DNA from 2 places in the Neobacillus sp. PVCKKU3 genome. Region 2 is predicted to be linked to the other one. Evidence: riboswitches for the same ligand, from Rfam matches in the RefSeq annotation. Region 2 holds a riboswitch; the other holds the start of a gene.
The links. Region 2 has a riboswitch for FMN ahead of ACNQGS_RS08970 (ECF transporter S component). Riboswitches for the same ligand answer to the same signal wherever they lie in the genome.

Region 1: another riboswitch for FMN. It lies ahead of ribE (riboflavin synthase); the one in region 2 lies ahead of ACNQGS_RS08970 (ECF transporter S component).

What each region holds. Positions count from the first base shown of each region.
Region 1 covers NZ_JBLVQN010000054.1:28,981-34,996, reverse strand. The annotation lists gene ribH (6,7-dimethyl-8-ribityllumazine synthase) at 1-122, opposite strand, end outside; gene ACNQGS_RS25860 (bifunctional 3,4-dihydroxy-2-butanone-4-phosphate synthase/GTP cyclohydrolase II) at 141-1,334, opposite strand; gene ribE (riboflavin synthase) at 1,372-2,031, opposite strand; FMN riboswitch at 2,183-2,330, opposite strand; gene ACNQGS_RS25850 (GyrI-like domain-containing protein) at 2,406-2,873, opposite strand; gene ACNQGS_RS25845 (oxidoreductase) at 3,066-3,905, opposite strand; gene ACNQGS_RS25840 (hypothetical protein) at 4,022-4,192, shown strand; gene ACNQGS_RS25835 (nuclease-related domain-containing protein) at 4,218-4,649, shown strand; gene ACNQGS_RS25830 (hypothetical protein) at 4,571-5,020, shown strand; gene ACNQGS_RS25825 (cold-shock protein) at 5,453-5,653, opposite strand; gene ACNQGS_RS25820 (Cof-type HAD-IIB family hydrolase) at 5,767-6,016, opposite strand, start outside.
Region 2 covers NZ_JBLVQN010000010.1:50,058-56,073, forward strand. The annotation lists gene ACNQGS_RS08950 (ATP-binding protein) at 1-9, shown strand, start outside; gene sigX (RNA polymerase sigma factor SigX) at 202-753, shown strand; gene ACNQGS_RS08960 (RsiX family anti-sigma factor) at 728-1,906, shown strand; gene ACNQGS_RS08965 (peptidoglycan DD-metalloendopeptidase family protein) at 2,074-2,823, shown strand; FMN riboswitch at 2,953-3,085, shown strand; gene ACNQGS_RS08970 (ECF transporter S component) at 3,253-3,816, shown strand; gene ACNQGS_RS08975 (ferredoxin) at 3,925-4,173, opposite strand; gene ACNQGS_RS08980 (YpbB family protein) at 4,421-5,467, shown strand; gene ACNQGS_RS08985 (RecQ family ATP-dependent DNA helicase) at 5,458-6,016, shown strand, end outside.

The DNA of each region.
Region 1 (6,016 bases), on a different contig from region 2:
CGCTTTAAAGCATCCTGCGCCCCAGACAATAATTTGCTTGTAATAAATTCATTAAAACGTCCTACTACGATTCCGACTTTCAGTCCTGTACCAACTAAATTTCCTTCAAAAATATGTCCCATTTCTATTCCTCCGTATTTTTAATAATGAAGCAGATGGCCTAATTTATCATGTTTGGTTTTTAAATAGCTTTCATTTTCGGGTCTCATTTCCATTTGCAGCGGTACCCGCTCGACGACTTCCAGGTCGTAGCCCTTTAGGCCCTTAATTTTACGCGGATTATTCGTTAATAACATCATTTTTCTGATGCCAAGATCTCTTAAAATTTGTGCACCAATTCCATAATCCCTTAAATCAGGCTTAAAGCCGAGTTTTTCATTTGCCTCTACCGTATCATAGCCTTGTTCCTGAAGCTGATAGGCCTTCATTTTGTTAAGGAGGCCAATGCCTCTGCCTTCCTGGCGCATATACAACAGCACACCATTTCCGGCTTGTTCAATCTGCATTAGGGCGGCGTGGAGCTGCGGACCGCAGTCACAGCGGTAAGACCCAAAAACATCACCCGTTAAGCATTCCGAATGAACCCTGACCAGAATTGGCTTCTCCGGGTCAATTTCACCTTTAATGAGAGCAACATGCTCTTTGTCGTCTACCATATTTGAATACCCGATTGCTTTAAAATCGCCATATTCAGTCGGCAACTTGATTTCCACTTCCCGCTTTACCAATTTATCCTTTTGATTTCGGTATTCAATCAGATCTTTGATTGTAATCATTTTCAGGCCCAGCTTATCGGCGATTTTTCTTAGCTGTGGTACCCGGGCCATCGTCCCGTCTTCATTCATGATTTCACAAATAACGCCAGCAGGCTTGGCTCCAGATAGGTTTGCAAGATCAACTGCTGCTTCTGTGTGACCTGTTCTTCTAAGGACGCCGCCTTTTTTAGCGATAAGCGGAAAAACATGGCCAGGACGTTTAAAATCGGCAGCTTTTGACTGAGGATCAATCAAATTCATGATTGTCGCAGACCGTTCAAAGGCCGAAATACCTGTTGTAGAATTTTTATGATCAATGCTGACTGTAAAAGCAGTCCCATGCGGGTCGGTATTGTTCGCTACCATCGGCATTAAATCCAATTTTTTTGCTAATTCTTCCTCAATCGGAACACAGACAAGGCCTCTACCATGCGTTACCATCAAATTGATAACCTCAGGAGTCGTCTTTTCGGCAAGCGCTATGAAATCTCCTTCATTTTCCCTGTCCTCATCATCGCAAACAATGATAACGTTCCCTTGTTTCAATTCTTCGATTGCTTCTTCAATCCTGTCAAACATACCGTATCACTCCTTTGTTCAGTTTTTTCATGCAATTTTATAAAAATCCATTCGCTTCTAAAAATTGGGCCGTAATACCTGATTGGCCTTTAGGCTTCTGATTGTTCGAAAAATTATTCATAAAATGAGCGACATACTTGCCAATCATATCGCATTCCAAATTTACAATCTCTCCCGGTCCTTTGTTACCGACCACAGTTTCCGACATCGTATGGGGAATTAACGATATTGTAACGGAGTTTTCGGTTACTCCAAATACCGTTAAGCTTGTCCCATCCACTGTTATGGAGCCTTTATAAATAATGTATTTCAATATTTCCGGCTCGGTCTCAATTTCATAATACACAGCATTTTCAAGCGCATTTTTACTTTTAATAACCCCGGTGCCATCGATATGCCCCGACACAATATGACCGCCAAACCTTCCACCGGCCGCCATTGCTCTCTCAAGATTTACTTTTGAGCCGCGCTTTAACGAATTTAAACTAGAGGCTTTAACCGTTTCCGGCATGACGTCGACCGTAAAACGGGTTCCCGTAAAGGAGGTGACAGTTAAGCAAACCCCATTGACAGCAATACTGTCTCCAAGATGAACATCGGCGAGAATTTTTTTCGCTTCAATCGTCATCACAAATGAATTACCAGTCCGCTGTATAGCCGAAATAGTACCAATCTCTTCAATAATTCCGGTAAACATCCTTCTTTCTCCCTTCATTAGGGTTTCCAGGGATTAAAGATTCTTCTAAAAAGCAAAAAGACCCTGAGGTAAAAACCTTCAGGGCCTGTTTAAAGACAATAGAAAATTAAGGCTTAAAAAAGGCTAAATTTCGCCAATTTTAATCCTGCTTATTTCCCTTCTCCCATCCAGACTTTAACTGTCGGCTCCGGAATTTCACCAGATCCACCGTTTAACAAAATTGTTAACCGGGTCACGGACTAAGAAGCATGTGCTTCATCACCGCCGGTAAGGATTTTCACCTTGCCCCGAAGGAATTACTGTTAAATTATTTTAATATTATTATACAGAAGTGCATCTGTAAAGGAAACCGAACTGATTAATGAAAATAAACTTTATTTATACACCATTACTGGCAAATAAATTTCAAAATGAAGATCACCGCAGGCATTTTGCTCTTTGTGCTCTTCCTTATAGATCTCTAAACTTAATGCTTGATGATCTTGCTCATAGCCATATTCTTTCATCCACGTAAACAAAAGGTTATATGTATTTTCTACCTCATCAGGTTTTCCTTTATGGGTTGTCACCACATAATTTTTACTTGGGATCGTAAAGCCAACCATTCCTTCCGGGATTTCTGTAATTTTTTCAACAGGTGCAGTGACGTAATAGGTAAACTCCGTCTCCCGGCTATGAAACGGGGCAATAAGAACCGGTTCCTCTGTCTTAAAGGAAATTTCCTCTAAGCGTTGTTTAAATTTTGTAAACAACTTGGGTATCTTGTTAGTTTCAGTATAACTTCCATTCCATGAAATTCCAACTACTCTCAATTCATTTTTTTCTACTACTTGGATATCCATGTTAAAACCCCCTTTTTTTCTATCTTATTTCTAATATTCTCACAATATCCTTAAATTCCTGCCAAAAAAATTCGACTTTTTCAAAAATTTATTATTTTAAAAAAATCAAAAATGCAGCCAAAATGGTGGCTGCACTTTATTTCTAAATGTTGGAATTAATTTCAAAAATATTCCACAAGAACTTCTTGAAATTTATTTCTTAGGTAGTTTGTTTAATAGAATCCTCTCCCATCGGCTCCAGGGGATCAGATTTTTAATGAGGATGGCCATTTGCACACCCTTACCAATAGGAAAACGTAATGCTGGTTTTTGCATTTTGGCTATTACTGCGATTTTTTCGGCTACCTCCCGTGGGTCGCCAAACTTTTCTTCTCCGGATAGAATGTAATTTTCCATACCTTCCATTAGTCGGTAGTACGGTGAGTCGGGTTGGGAGCGGGTAATTTGTTTTCCTGAAGACCAAATACTGGTCCTGTACGAACCAGGCTCTACCATTACTACATCCACGCCAAATGGCTTCATTTCCAGGCGGAGGCATTCACCCCAGCCTTCGAGGGCGTGCTTTGATGCCACATATGGTGACATTCCTGGAAAGGCGACAACGCCGCTGATGCTGCTAAGATTAATGATTTTTCCATGACGCTGCTGTCGCATATATGGCAAGATGGCTTTGGTAACTGCCATCACACCAAAAACGTTTGTTTCAAATTGTTTACGGTATTCCTCCATCGGGAGCTCCTCGACAAACCCGGCAGCGGCGTAGCCCGCGTTGTTGACGAGTACGTCGATACGGCCTAGAGTTTCCGTTAGTTTGTCGAGTTGGTTGATTGAATCTTGTGAGGTAACGTCTAGTTGGTGGACGGTGATTTTATCTTCGATGTTTTCTTTCTTGGCTTCTGAAAGGAGTTCGCCGCTTTTTTCAAGATTTCTCATCGTCGCTATAACATGAAAACCCGACCGAGCAAGCTCCAGAGTTGTTAAAAGGCCGAATCCGCTTGAGGATCCTGTTACAATGGCAATCGGTTCGTTCATGGTAATTCCCCCTTAAATAAAAATGTAACAAAGTTTTGACAAATTCCTGCAAAATTCAGCAGGAAATTTTCTTCTTTTTGAGAAAGATTAATGGGAAATTAAAAGGAGTGATGAATTTGATAATAAAACCACGCTTTATCCCACTGATTATTCTTATTTTAGAGGCCTTGGTAAGGCGTCTACGGAAAAACCATCCAAAATGGCAGCTGATTTCAGATGAATTAGCCGGACGATGGGCAGATACCGCGGTGAACAATCGATTGATTATTACCTGCACTCTCTCCTGAAAAAGAATACCATATTTTCCACGATTTGAACCTTCCCGATGGAGAGTACAACTGCCAAATTGATACCTTCCTTACAACTACCAAAAGCGGAATTATCATAGATGTGAAAAATCATAAGGGAAAGATCTTAATTGACACAGATTCAGAACAATTAATTCAAACAGTTAATGGTGAAGAATATACATACCCCTATCCAATTTTTCAGGTAGAAAGGCATCAAAGTGTCCTTAATAGAGTGCTTACTGAACACAATTTACCACCGTTACCCATTGAATATTTAGTAGTTTTCAGTAATCCTAATGCCATTCTTTCCTTTGTCGGGAGAAATGGATTGAAGGTCATGCAGCACATCTGCAAATCCCCTGTATTCTTCATAAAATGCAGTTATTTGAGAATTTCCATAAACAAGAGATATTTGACCCAAAGGATCTTCGGAAGTTTGATAAACTTTTGTTAAAGCTTAATACTGTTCCAACAAAGCCAATTCTCAAAAGATTTGACATACTCCATGGTGATTTGTTGCCGGGGGTGCATTGTCCAATTTGTTTACATTTACCAGTGCAACGCAAAAACCAAAATTGGTATTGTTCATTTTCTAATACCTTTGTTCCAAATGCCCATCTTTACACTATCCAGGATTATTTTTTATTATATGGGCCTAGTATTACCAATCAACAGTTTAGGGAGTTCGCGCAAATATCTTCGCCAGATCTTGCACGTAGATTACTTCATTCAGCCAATCTTAAATATGTGGGTGAAAACAAAGCGAGGGTCTATTTTCCTACAGAAATTCCTTTTATTCACCCAACAAATTTCCGTAAAAATTAATTACTTGTATGATTCGCTGATAAATTTGAAAATCCGCTGATATATTTAAAAATTCGCTGATATATCATAAAAATTCGCTGATAAAATCAAAAATTCGCAATATATCATAAAAATTCGCTGATATTTTTTCTTGCTTGAAAAATCGATTTCCTATATAACATGATTATCGGTATTTACATGATTTTCTCACTCAACTCGGGGATTTTTTCTAAAAAATTGTAATTTTGCTTTTAAAAAGGAAACATCCGCGCGAATTTCCGGCCCATTTCCAACTAACTTTAAGCAAAACTCCGTGCCCGCTCACAATAGTTAGTTACCTTTTTAAAAAACCAACCAAAAAAGGCCGTTCGCACACCAAAACGCGAACGGCACAATTTATTTTTACGAAAAAAACAGACCCTTTAAAAGAGTCTGTTTAATTTTTAACAGTTATTAAGCTTTACGGACATTTACCGCTTGCGGCCCACGCTGGCCGTTTTCGATATCAAACGTAACTTCTTGTCCTTCGTCTAAGGTTTTGAAACCCTCGATTTGAATTGCAGAGTAATGAACGAAGACGTCTTCTCCGCCATCTCTTTCGATAAATCCAAAACCTTTTTCACTGTTAAACCATTTTACCTTGCCATGTTCCATTTCTTTCGGTGCCTCCTAGCATATTCCCATAACTAAATTTTGCAAAATAATGCTTGCACATATATTTTTACCCGTATGCATTCCTCATATACCAATTCCAAGTAAAAAAATTTTTATTTATCTAAAACCCATTTGCGAATAGCCATCGCCACGCCATCTTCTTCATTAGAAGCTGTCACCCAGTCAGCCGTTTCCTTTACAATCTCCTGGGCATTTCCCATGGCCACACCCATGCCAGCTTCTTTAATCATGGCCAGATCGTTACGGGAGTCTCCGATAGCCATTACATTCTTCATCTCAATTCCGAGCCGCTCGCACACAAGCTTTAATCCTTGCGCTTTGTTAATACCTGAAGCGTTAACC
Region 2 (6,016 bases):
AAATCGTAAAATGACCATGGATTTTGCCGATTTCTATTGATTCACAAGGAACATTTTTAAGAGGCTGGCTACTCGCGCCAGTCTCTTTTTATTTTTCCATTAAATACCTTCCTTTTCATCCCAAAAAAGTCTATATTTAAGAAAGTGTAACCTTTTATACATAAGCATCGACTAATATTTTGAACGGGGAGGGGAAAAAAGTTGGACTCCGTTTTCGATGAACTTTATCAAAAATATCACCATGATGTATTTCAATTTCTTTTTTATATGGTTAGAAACAGAGAGCAGGCGGAGGATCTTGTTCAAGAGGTTTATATTAGAGTGTTTAAGTCTTATAATCGCTTTGAGGGAAAAAGCAGCGAAAAAACCTGGCTTTTTTCAATTGCGAGAAATGTTGCGATTGATTATTTTCGAAAGCAAAAGGGCTGGAAGGAAAGAATCCTTGAGAAATTTGATTGGTCTTCAAATCAGGTAAAGGACGACCATCCTATCCCTGAGGAAATGGCTGTTCAAAGAGAAGAAATTAAATGGGTATATAAATGCTTGGAATATTGTACCGTGGACCAAAGGGCCGTCGTTATATTACGATTTATTCACGATTTGTCAATAGCAGAGACAGCAGAGGCTCTAGGGTGGACAGAAAGTAAAGTCAAAACGACGCAGCATCGCTCGTTGAAGGTTTTGAAGAAGCACATGGAAACATTTTACCGAAGGGAGGAGGGAAATATTGAGAAAGTCAGAGTGGAGCGATGAAGAGCTCGTAGAATTGTTAAAACAAATGCCTAAAATAAAAGACTATCGCCGTCCTCGTGACATTTACCAAAACCTTTCACGTAAAAAACGGAAAACTGTTTCCTGGATCCTGCCGGGTATTGCCGCTGCAGCGGCACTATTTTTATTTTTTATTTTAGCTCCTAAGTTTATGGATACGAATCACTATTCAATCAACAATGCCAAACAAGAGTCAACAAAAGAAGCGAAAATTGCCAAGGATAATAGCGATGCGGGCGGTATGGCCAATCAGGAATCACAGGCGAATAAATACTCAACATTAAAGAAAGCCGAAACGCAAAACGATTATGCCGGGAAAACAGCTGTTTATGATGATGAAATAAAAGACGGTGTCGTGTTGACCTATTGGATCCCCGATAATCAGGCTCAAAATCTGGTACCAGTATCAACTATAGTCAAAAATACCGAAGGAAAAGACTGGCTTACCCTATATAATGCACAAATGGCAAACCTAAACGAATCGGAATGGGGCCTAAGTGAATTTTATCCGCTTCAGGCAACATTGCATTATGATAATGCTAATGAAACTGTTATTGTCGATGTACCTTCAGACCATCCATACCGCCAAGGCAGTGCAACCGAACAAATTTTTCTCGGTGCGTTAAAAAATGATATTTCTTCCAATAGCAGCGTCAAAACGATTAAGTTCACCACAAATGGTGAACCTGGAATCGAACTAAGCAATGACTTTTTAGAAAAATTGACCATCACTGATGTGAAAAAACATGCCTACCTCTTTTACTATCCTAATGGCAGTGATGTTCCGTTCTTGGTGCCAACACCTGAATCATATAAGGATATTAAAGCTGCAATTGATGCCATGAAGTCAGTGGTAGAGGAATATCAATTACAAAGATCTTTGTTGCCAAAATTGGCAATTCAGGATGTAACAGCAAATAATAACACGTTAACCATCACTTTTGCGAAAGATGCCAGTATAGAAGATGAACGGTTGGCAGTCTGGTCGATGGAGGCCATCCTTTTAACGGCAAAAGAATTCGGATTTGAAAAAGTGGTTGTGAGCAATCCTCCCGCAGCAAATATTGGCCCGCTTGATTTAACAAAAGAAATCAAGGTGCCAGCGGCCCCAAATCTTCGGACAATCGAGAAATGATAAAAAAATCAACCAAAACGGTTGATTTTTTTATGCATAAAATAGCAATTAACTCCAAATTATAACAAATATGGTCAGGCCGTCCCATGCCTCACCATATGTTCTAAACTCGAGTATAAGAACATATGGTGAGGTATGGACAAGATGTAAGGAGGATTAATAGTGAAATGCGTGACTATATAAAGAGGTTTTTTATTGCCATTATCATGGCGATTTGTGTAGGTTTGTTGTTTCTCGGAGGGAGACACTCGGAAGCTGCTGGATTGCCTGAGGCGAAAACGGAGAAGGAGAGATGGATTTGGCCGGCGGATGGTGTTATTTCTGATACATATGGGACAAGACAGGGTAAGCATAAAGGAATCGATATCGCCGGAAAATATGGCACCCCGGTCTTGACAGTTGAAGATGGGGCTGTGATCAAGTCTTATTATTCCAATACATATGGTCAGGTTGTATTTATCAAGCACCCAAGCAATTTCGTTACGGTTTATGCCCACTTAAGCAAACGGACCGTTGTGCCAGGTCAAATGGTTAAGCGGGGGGAGGCCATCGGAACAATGGGAAGGACCGGTCAGGCTACCGGCACCCATCTTCATTTTGAATCACACCAATTAGAATGGAGATATGACAAAAAGTTTGCCATTAATCCGGAACTCCTATTGGGAGATGCCGATGTTGGTGAAGCGGTTCAGGGCGGAATTGCAGCCAGTGGCAAGGATGTTTTGGAGGTAAGCAGCCGTCCGCAAAATATTCCTGAACCCAGCGGGCAGCCGCTTGTAAACCAATATATTGTAATAAATGGTGACAACTTGTCCTCCATTGCCCAAAAGTTTAATGTGACAGTGGCAAGATTAAAGGAAATCAACAATCTAAACACGGATGTAATCAAGCCTAATCAAGTCTTAATCGTCCAGTAAATTAAAACCTTTTTAACCCGCAGCCTATTGCTGCGGGTATTCTTTATCTAAATATTTAAAAAACGGAAAATAACTTTAGCTTAACAAAGTGACTGGTTTTCAGTATAATAAACTTATAATTTTATAACGATCTATCTTCGGGGCAGGGTGAAATTCCCGATCGGCGGTATTAGAGTATAACTCTTCAGCCCGCGAGCCTAATTGGGCAGGATTTGGTGTGATTCCAAAGCCGACAGTATAGTCTGGATGGGAGAAGATGGAGGTTCTGCAGGCATTCGAAAAATTTTCTTTGATCGAATGTTTATTAAGCGTACCTAAATTTACTCCCTCAAGCTTCAATCTTGAGGGAGTTTTATTTTGCGTACCTATAAAAGCTGAATCTCTCTTCCTAACGTGATGGATCAAAAAGGAGAGAGGAAGATGAAGAAAATGAAGAACACAAAGGTAAAAGCAATGGTTTCAATCGGGATGCTGAGCAGCATCGCATATTTATTAATGTTTTTAAACTTTCCGCTGCCAATGTTCCCTAATTTTTTGTTTGTGGACTTTAGTGATATTCCTGCATTGATTGCTGCGCTGATTTTCGGACCAGTGGCAGGAATTTTAGTTGAATTGTTTAAGAATATGTTGAATTATTTTGCAACAGGGAGCCCGACAGGCATTCCTGTTGGCCACCTTGCCAATTTTGCGGCAGGGATTGTGTTTATTCTGCCGACTTGCTATGTGTATAATAAATTGAAATCAAAAAAGGGAATGACACTTGCCTTAGGAGTTGGAACTATAATCATGGCTGTTGTGATGAGCATTGCCAACTACTTTATTATTTTACCTGCCTATACGGCCTTAATGGGTTTCCCGGATATGCGGAACCTCGTCGTACCTGCGATTCTGCCTTTCAATATCTTAAAGGGCATAATGATGTCGTTCATTTTCATGCTTCTGTTCATCCGAATGCAGGCATGGTTAAATAAATTTTCAGTAAAAAATGCTTAAAACGAAACAGAGGCCGCAAAACTGGGGCCTCTGTTTTTTATCGAAAAAATAACCCCCCGGCTAATATTAGGCGGGGGGTAGCAGCTTAAGAATATCTTCGGTCAAAGATTATTCAAATTTAGTTGGGTTACCGTCGAATGGCTCATCAGCAACTTTAATAGAATCAGTTGGGCAGCCTTCGAAAGCGTCCATCATGTCATCGATTAAAACATCTGGAATTTCAACGATACCTTCGTTATCGTCAAGTGTTACGAATGCGATACCTTCATCATCGTAATCATAGATATCTGGTGCAGCAGCGCCGCATGCGCCACACGCGATGCAAGTTTCCTTGTCAACAATTGTATACTTTGCCATGAAAAAAACCTCCCAGTTAAATAACAAGTAATATGCTTACTTATTTTCCATTTGTGATGGAAAATACAATTCACATATCTATTGTAAAGCTGTATGAATAACTTTTCAATAGAAATTTGATTTTGGTACCTTTAGTCCCATTATTTCTTAAACTTCCACATTTTTGGACAACACAATACCTGTTTCATGTTAAAATATAATAAAATTTAACTGTTTTTGTCGAATTAGGATAAGTGGTGAGTCTAAAATGGAATGGGTAGAATCAGTTATTCTTTATTGTTTGAAAAAAATTAATAACGAAAGAACTATTTATTCTGTTTACCACATTTTAAAAGGAAAGAAATCGTCGCAAACCATTCAGGATATTCATTTATATTCGTTAAAAAGATTATTTGGAGTACTTGAACCGCTGACAAGAGACTCCTTTGAAGCCATAATTCATTGTATGAGGGACAACGGGTGGATTATGGAGCAAGGTGAGAAAAAATACCTGCTCAGTTCTTCAGGAGAGCAGCGCTTGAAAAATATCGGTATTCCATTCTTTCTCAATGGCTGGCGTTATCACCAAATGACCACTATATTTTGGGAACGGCTCTCTTTATTAGTTCAAGTAGTCTCTAACCTCATTAATCAGGAAACAAGCTATATACCGATTCAAAAAAATAAAAAGGTTCTTATCTGGGTTAAAGCTGTTCTTAAAGAAAGTCATCTCTCAAGAAACGAAATTGGCGAAAAATTATATGAAGAATTGAACGAATGCTTCGAAGATGGGCAGGAAATTGATCCGTCTACGATTGTCTTCCGTTTAACTGGATTCCGGCAAATAGGATTAACCGCTCAACAAGCATCCAAAAAAATGAATGTTAATGTGTATGAATATCATCTTACATTTACTAATACACTGCATTATTTGATTGAAAAAATAGAAACAAGAGGCGTTAATTTTTCGATATTATCCCATCTGCTAAAGGGCTTGGAGCATGGGGATGAATTAACCATTACGGCGCGAAAAACATGGAAGTTGCTATCGCAGGGATATTCGATAGAGATGATAGCCAAAAACAGAAATTTAAAAACAAGCACAATCGAAGATCATTTAGTGGAATTTGCGCTGCAAATAGACCGGTTTTCAATCGATGCTTTTGTTGATAAAGAATTACAGCTGGAAATTTTGCAAATTGCTAATCAAGCCGCCACAAAGCAATTAAAATTAATAAGGGAAAAAGTCAGCCGTGCCAGTTATTTTCAAATCAGGTTAGTGTTGGCGAAGTATGGTGACCGGCAATGGAATTAGAAAATCTTTTAAAAAAACATTTTGGCTATTTATCGTTTAAAACAGGGCAAAAGGAAGCCATTTCAGCTATCTTAAATGGACAGCATACCTTGGCAATGCTCCCGACCGGAACGGGCAAATCCCTTTGCTACCAGCTTCCTGGTTATGTTTTTGATGGATCGATATTAATCGTTTCCCCGCTTCTATCCCTTATGCAAGATCAAGTGGAACAATTAGGTCGTTTGGGTGAGAAAAGGGTTATTGCTTTAAACTCCTTTCTGTCTTTGGAGGAAAAAAGTTATGTTCTAGACCGGCTGCACGACTATAAGTTTATCTTTATATCACCGGAGATGCTTCAGTCCTCTTTCATCTTACAAAAGCTTCGGAACCTTGCGATCTGCTTATTTGTAGTGGATGAAGCGCATTGTATTTCTCAATGGGGGTATGATTTTCGGCCGGATTACTCCAAATTGGGTGAAATAAGGAAAAGCTTAGGGTGCCCCCTTACACTAGCTCTAACCGCCACCGCTACAAGAAAGGTCCGGAAGGATATTATCCAATCATTAGGCA